3 regions of the Pseudarthrobacter sp. TAF60_1 genome follow, and region 3 is predicted to be linked to each of the others. Evidence: riboswitches for the same ligand, from Rfam matches in the RefSeq annotation. Region 3 holds a riboswitch; each other region holds the start of a gene.
The links. A riboswitch is a leader RNA that binds a small molecule or an ion and turns the genes downstream of it on or off. The one in region 3 is predicted to bind cyclic di-AMP.
Positions count from the first base shown of each region.

Region 1: another riboswitch for cyclic di-AMP. It lies ahead of AB4Y73_RS02960 (LysM peptidoglycan-binding domain-containing protein); the one in region 3 lies ahead of AB4Y73_RS13675 (M23 family metallopeptidase).
Region 2: another riboswitch for cyclic di-AMP. It lies ahead of AB4Y73_RS16250 (hypothetical protein); the one in region 3 lies ahead of AB4Y73_RS13675 (M23 family metallopeptidase).

Region 1 covers NZ_JBFRDI010000002.1:151,374-153,631, reverse strand. Annotated here, with positions in the region: gene AB4Y73_RS02965 (coiled-coil domain-containing protein) at 1-482, opposite strand, end outside; cyclic di-AMP (ydaO/yuaA leader) riboswitch at 853-1,022, shown strand; gene AB4Y73_RS02960 (LysM peptidoglycan-binding domain-containing protein) at 1,027-1,836, shown strand; gene AB4Y73_RS02955 (dienelactone hydrolase family protein) at 1,903-2,034, opposite strand.
Region 2 covers NZ_JBFRDI010000015.1:35,334-37,591, forward strand. Annotated here, with positions in the region: gene AB4Y73_RS16245 (YdeI/OmpD-associated family protein) at 1-224, opposite strand, end outside; gene AB4Y73_RS16250 (hypothetical protein) at 403-1,095, opposite strand; cyclic di-AMP (ydaO/yuaA leader) riboswitch at 1,101-1,259, opposite strand; gene AB4Y73_RS16255 (ArnT family glycosyltransferase) at 1,466-2,258, opposite strand, start outside.
Region 3 covers NZ_JBFRDI010000011.1:84,200-86,457, reverse strand. Annotated here, with positions in the region: gene AB4Y73_RS13675 (M23 family metallopeptidase) at 44-868, opposite strand; cyclic di-AMP (ydaO/yuaA leader) riboswitch at 872-1,088, opposite strand; gene AB4Y73_RS13670 (metal-dependent transcriptional regulator) at 1,262-1,954, opposite strand; gene serC (phosphoserine transaminase) at 2,222-2,258, shown strand, end outside.

The DNA of each region.
Region 1 (2,258 bases), on a different contig from region 3:
ATCCGGACGATGTCCAGGCCGTGGATGCTGTTCGACTGGATGGCGTCGAGCGCCACGAAGAAGCCCATGTTTGTGCCGCCGGTCTTGTAGGACTGTGCGGCGAGGGCCCCGATGTCCCTTTTGTGCCGGCCCGATTCCTCCTGTGCACGGGCCACCTGCGCGGCCAAGGCATCCACCCTGGAACTGGCAGACTGGAGATCGGTCTGGGCCACAGCGTATTCCGCAGCAGCAGTTACTGCGGCGTTGCCCAGCGCCTCCGCCTGAGTTTGCAGGCCACCGAGCAGATCTCCGATTCTAGTGACTTCAGCGGCCGTGCCGGCCTCGCTTTGCCGGGCCTTCTCCACGTCCTGCCAGGAAGGATACCCGCCGGGCGGAGCCTCGTCCGCGGCGTGCGCAGGCAGCATGGCAAACGAGGCGGCCGTGGCCAGTACAACCACTGCCGTGAGACCGGACAGCCACGATTTTTGCGCAAACGGGGACATAGTTCGTGAGCTTACCGGGCAAGTCCTAGATTGCGGCGAACATTGTCTCCCAAGTGGCTTGGTAGCCGATCCGAGCCATCCGGTAGGGTGCACGCTCTGCCCACGAGGCAACCTAAAGCCCACTCAGGCGTCTTTTTTTGAGGCAAACCGATCAGATGGATGACCCGACCGGGCATATACGCGTCCCGTGCGGTGACCTGCACCTTCATAGCCGAGGCCAGAAGATCCAACAAGGGAGCTAGGGTGAATTTTTGCCCTACATTCCGTTATCGGAATGTGACATTCGGGAAAAGAAGCGGTTATGGTCGTTTAGTGCCCTGGTTCAAACCGGGACATTCCCGTCAGTATGCCGAGCCCTGCCACTGACCCGGGACCCCAGACGCTATGCAACTGGCAGGGACGGGGGAACCACATTTCCGCGGCCTACACAGGCCTTGGGGTTAAGTCGGCATTCGTCCTGTCCTTCATGGCGGCATTCCCGGCCGGGTCTCTCCAACCCGAACCCGACAGCTCACCCCGCAGGCATGGGAGAGGCAATCACACCATGTCCAAGAAGTTCACTTCCGCACGCCATCGTGCAGTCACCACCACCACGTCCCGCGCCATGATGATCGGACGGCCGGCCCTTGTAGTGGCCGCCGCATCCGGACTGTTTTTCGGCTTCAGCGCCCCGGCCCACGCCGGCGTCCACGGACCTGACAATACCGGAACAGCCAATGCCCAGGGCCAGGTAAGCGCACCGGCAGCCGCCGCGGCTCCGGCCCCCGCAGCCAACGTCCACACCGTCGTCTCCGGCGACACCCTTGGCCAGATCTCCGCGGCCAACGGCGTAGCACTCAACGACGTCCTGGCAGCCAATGGCTTGTCCCTGACGTCGATCATCTACCCGGGCAACCAGATTCAGATTCCCGGCGCCGGACAGGGCGCAGCAGCACCGGCCGTGGCAGCACCGGCTCCGGCCCCGGCAGCGAAAGCAGCCCCCGCACCGGCTGCGCCCGCCAACACCGGCATCAAGCTGGCGTCAACGCCGGCCCCCGCGCCCACCGGCGCAGCCGGCTCGGCAATCCTGGCCTCCGCCTACTCCCAACTCGGGGTACAGCAGGACTGCACCGCCATGGTGGAGAAGGCACTGCGCTCAGTAGGCAAGAGTGTTGGAGACCTGGCCCCGGGCCAGTTCTTCCAGTACGGAAGCGTTGTTGGCACACCCGCCCCGGGTGACCTGGTGATCACCGCCGGCCACGTCGGCGTCTTCGCCGGCAACGGCCAGGTTGTCAGCGGCGGCGTGGACGGTTTCAAGACCGAGGTCCACTCCATCAGCTGGCTCCCGGGCGCCTCCTTCGTCCACGTAGCGTGACCCCCGCCGGCTGGACGGCGGCGCGCGGTGCCCAGCCGCCCGCCGTCGTCGGCCGCTGCTGCGTACTCAGGCGTGCTGCCCAAACCAGGACAATATGTCATTCCAGGCGGCGGCCGCCTGGGTCTGGTGATACTGTTCCCGAGTGTCATTGTGGAAGGCGTGGTCCACGCCCGGACAGACGGTGAGCTGATGCATCACCTTGGTGGTTAAGGCTGCCGCCGCCGTTACGGGAAGGCCATCCGGTATAGGTCGTTGGCTGCGATGACCGTCGAGTCCCGAGCGCTGCCCCGCAAATCCACCCGGTCTGCCAGTTCCTCCGGTCCCGGACACCAGGGCACGGACCACCTGGTCCCCCGATGCCGGTTAATGCTGGTGGAGCGGATGGATCACGCCGTCCGAACCGAGTGTCCCGCTGCAGGCTG
Region 2 (2,258 bases), on a different contig from region 3:
TCCACCGTGTCACCGGACGCTACGCCGGTGAAGTCCCGGTTCGCGGTGCTCACTCCAATCAGGTACTGCCCGCCCATGACCGCAATGCTGCTCCGGTAGCTCTTGCCGTTGAGGGTCACCACCACCGGCGGACGCTTGCCCGCCCCCAGTTCCGCCACCACCTCCTCGGGGACCTCAATGCCTGCCTTGTTGCCGCTGCCCACGATAGTGGTGGTGAATTTCATGGGCCAAGTATGCCCCGGCGCCCCGAATCATGGGAAGGACACGAACCATGGGAAGGAAGGGGCCGCCGGGAAGGAAGGGCCTGCCGGGACAGTGGACGGCAGCGTGGATGCAAAACAGCAGGCCCTGAACCGGGGGATTCAGGGCCTGCTGCGGCTGTGCGGATTCCGGGGAATCGGTTTAGTACCAGTTGTGTGACAGGTGGAAGTTCAGCGCACCGCACGGCGACTGGTAGCGCTCCTGGATGTAGTTCAGGCCCCAGTTGATCTGTGTGCGGTAGTTGGTGAGGTAGTCCGCGCCGGCGCTCGCCATCTTCTCGGCAGGCAGCGACTGGACGATGCCGTATGCGCCGCTGCTGGCGTTGGTTGCCGTGGTGGTCCAGTCGGATTCCTTGGTCCACAGCGTCTGCAGGCACTGCATCTGGTCCGCGGACCAACCGTGGCTGGCCAACTGGCCGGCGGCGTAGGCCTGCGCTCCGGCGGGGTCATTCACGGCTACAACAGGCGCCGGCTCCGGTGCGGCGGCCGGCACGGGTGCAGGCGCTGGCACGGGTGCAGGCGCTGGCGCGGGTGCAGGCTCGGCGGCCTGCGGGGCTACGCTGATTTCTGCAGCGGCAGGTTCCGGTGCCGGTTTGGCCTGCATCTGGGCCTTTTCCATCGTCAACTGGGACTCGATGTCGGCAGTGGACAGCTTCTGGGTGTCGCTGACCGCTGTGAGGCCGCCGGACTCGGACACCTGGCCTGCTGCGCCCAACCCGACGAGGAGTGCGAGCGCCGTACCGACTACGGCCACGCGCTGTCCCAGGGAGGGAATGCGGTTGCGGAGTTTATTTGACCCGTCCTGCGGGCGCGTTTGTACCTTGGATTCAGACATGATTGATCGCCTCTCACACCTGCGGAGTTAGCTGTCGGGTTCGGATGAGGGCATCCGGCCGCACGGAACATCACGTGCTGGCTTCACCCCAAGGGCACTAAAAGCCCGGGACTCTGGGTCCCCCGCCTCTGCCTCGATCGAACGGAATCCGGGGAGTGGCAGAGCTTGGCGTCATCCGGATGAGAGGTCCTATTGGCGGCCTCACTCTATCGACGGTACAGGAGCCGACCGCATAAGTCACATTTTGGTAACGAGCATCACGATGGCGGCGTGTTGCCTTGTGGTGTTCGGCGGACTTTGAGTGCGGGAAGACTTTCCGCTTTCAAAGGAGGGCCCTGCGTGAGTGCGCAGGGGCCATTCAGTGCACGTTCTATCCGGTCAGCGCGTAGACAGTGGTTCCGCCGATGGTCTGGGCCGGGAAGGTCGCTGCCACCCATTGTGCTATCTGAGAGGGAGCGTCCGATCCGCTGGTGGACCGCATCGTTCCGCCGGCAATGAAGTAGTGGACCTTACCTTGCCTCAACAGATCCTGGAACTGGGCAAGGCTGGGGGAGGGGTCTGTTCCATTGAAGCCACCCACGGGCATAACCGGCAGTTCCGTGGCCAGCTGGTAGCCGGCGGCATTGTTGGAACCTACGACGGCGGCGGCCCAGGTGTAGCGGGAAGCGTCGCTTTTCAGCGCTGCAACAAGCTCGGACGACGGCGTGGTGGCACCTAGGAGGCCACCCATTCCGCCGGCCTGCCGGCCTGTGCCGCTCGGCCGGTTGCCGTTGCCCTTGGCATTGGCGTTGCCGTTGGCGTTGCCGTGGGCACCGAAGCCGTTGCCGTTTGCGCCGTTGCGTGCCCCTCCAGCGGGGCTGCCTATTCCGCCGGCAGCAGGGCCGCCCGGACGGAAACTGTCGGCGCTCGTAGCCGGTCCGGCGCTAACGATCGCGCCGCTGTGAGCGACGGCCGCCGTTGACAGCGAGAAGGCCAGCGGTCCGGAGAGGGAGGCAGCGACGGCGAGGACCGCCGTCGTCCGCTGAACGGAACGGAACGGCATGTACCTGCCGGACAGCACACCTGCGGCGCCGGCGAGCCCGCACGTCAGGACCAGCCAGCGGAGCCACGGACCGTAGGCAGAGGTGGTGCCCAGCAGGGCGAAGGCCATGAATGCCGCAGCC
Region 3 (2,258 bases):
CACGGCATGTCACTGCGATTTGAGAGTTTGCCATCATTTGGGCTTAGAGCCAGCCTGTGGGGTCAACAACGTCGCCGTTGACCTGGACCTCGAAGTGAAGGTGGCAGCCTGTGGAGGCGCCGGTGGTGCCGCTGAGGGCAACGACCTGGCCGCGGGTCACGGTCTGGCCAACCTTGACGCTGGCCGAGGACAGGTGGTTGTACGTGGTTTCCAGGCCGTTGCCATGATCAATCACCACGCGGTTGCCGCCGCCGTACTGGTGCCAGCCGACGAACGTCACAGTGCCGCTGGCGGCAGCCATGACCGAGGTCCCGCACTGGGCCACATAGTCCTGACCGCGGTGAAAGTCGCCGGCGCCACCCGTGATGGGGCTGACTCGAAAGCCGAACGGTGAAGCCGTAATGAGCTGGGCGAGCGGTGGACCAAGGCTTCCTGCGGAGGCAGCACGCGTGATGGATCCGGCCGACTGCGCGCTCAACAGCTGCTTCAGTTTGCCGTCCGGGTCACCCTGGGTCACCACAGAGGATCGGCTGAAATCAATCTGGGCGCCCGCTTCTGCGGATATTTCCGGCTGTGGGGCGGCCGACACTGCCGCAACGGGGTGGCCGGGCTGCTGGTCTGCCATCACCGGGCCCGTCACCGGCACAGTCACGGTCAGGACCAGGCCCGTTGCAGCAAGGGCAATGCCGGCCTTCTGCCCAACGCCGCTGGCGGCCGCGAAATCGGTGACCTGCCGGAAGGCCCCGCGGCGGCGGCGAGCTTCGCGCTGCGGATCGCGGGGCCTCTCCGCGGTGGCATCTTCGACCGCGCGGGCCGCCGAAGCGGGGCCAGCCGCCCGGCGGCGGCCCCTGGAGTATTGCGTGGTCAAGAATGTTCCTCTCTGGATAGCCTGCGAAGTTAGCTGTCGGATTCGGGTCAGAGAGTTCAAAGACCCGGTCCGCCGGTGCAAGCTCTCGGCGCAGAGATACCCATAAGGAACCTTCACTGGAGAGGCTTGCTGCTGACGGACTTCACCCCGAGGCAGCCTTGCGACTGCCGGTTGTGGTTCCCCCGCCTCTGCCAGTTGGTGACTCGTGCACCTGATCCGCTGGCAGAGCTCGGCTCCGGATCAGGTAACGCTTTTATATCGACGCTTGGGTTTAAACTATAAGCGATCAAAACGGACAGTAACAATTCCGTTATATTTGCGCAACCGCCACCGTTGCGCTAGCGCCTTGTGTAAGCGCACCCCGAGGCGCCACTTCGCCGGATGGCGGTGGTCTCAGCTGACGGAGACGAAAACGTGAACGGCAACTTCCGGAGGCAGCTCGAGCGCGCCCTCGATGCCCGGAACCCGCACGGAAATGTACTCCCCCACACGCTCCAGCGACACGGAAGCTCCGGGCCTGATGCCGCCTTCATCCAACTGCACCAGCAACTCAGGTTCCACCTGGATGGGCTCAGCCAGCCGGCTGACGGTGACACTCGACGTCGGCCCGTATCCGCGCATGGCCTCAACGAGATTAATCACACCAGCTTCCGGGAGGGCGGCAGCCCCGCCCAGCGCGGCCAACCCTGGGATGGGATTGCCGTACGGTGACTTGGTGGGATGGTCAAGGAGCTGGTAGATGCGCCGTTCCACCCGCTCGCTCATCACGTGCTCCCAGCGGCATGCCTCATCATGGACGTAGGCCCAGTCCAGGCCAATTACATCAGCCAGGAGGCGCTCCGCGAGCCGGTGTTTGCGCATCACCTCAGTGGCACGCTTGCGGCCGGTGTCGGTAAGTTCCAAATGACGGTCTCCGGAGACCACTACCAGTCCGTCACGCTCCATCCGGCCGACAGTCTGGGACACGGTGGGCCCGGAATGGCGCAGCCGCTCGGCGATGCGTGCGCGAAGAGCAACGATGTTCTCTTCTTCAAGTTCCAAAATGGTTCGAAGATACATCTCCGTGGTATCGATCAGATCCGTCATCCAGCTCAGCTCCTCGAACAAAGTACCTTGCGTTGACCCACCGTATCGCGTTCAAGCCGCAGCGAGGTCCAGTAAAAAGCTTAGCCTATTTTGACTTTGTCCGGATAATCCCCAATCGTCTCACTGACCAGACTATGACGGTCCCGGTTGCCGCCAGATCCAAGGTTTCAGGCAGAATAAAAGCGGCCCTCGTTGCAGTCGCCGCTGACTGCCGGCCACCCCACCGTCCCGGACGCCCATCACGTCCATGCCGAAATTGGAGCCCTTGTGAGCGAAACCAGCATCACTATTCCTGCCGATCTCC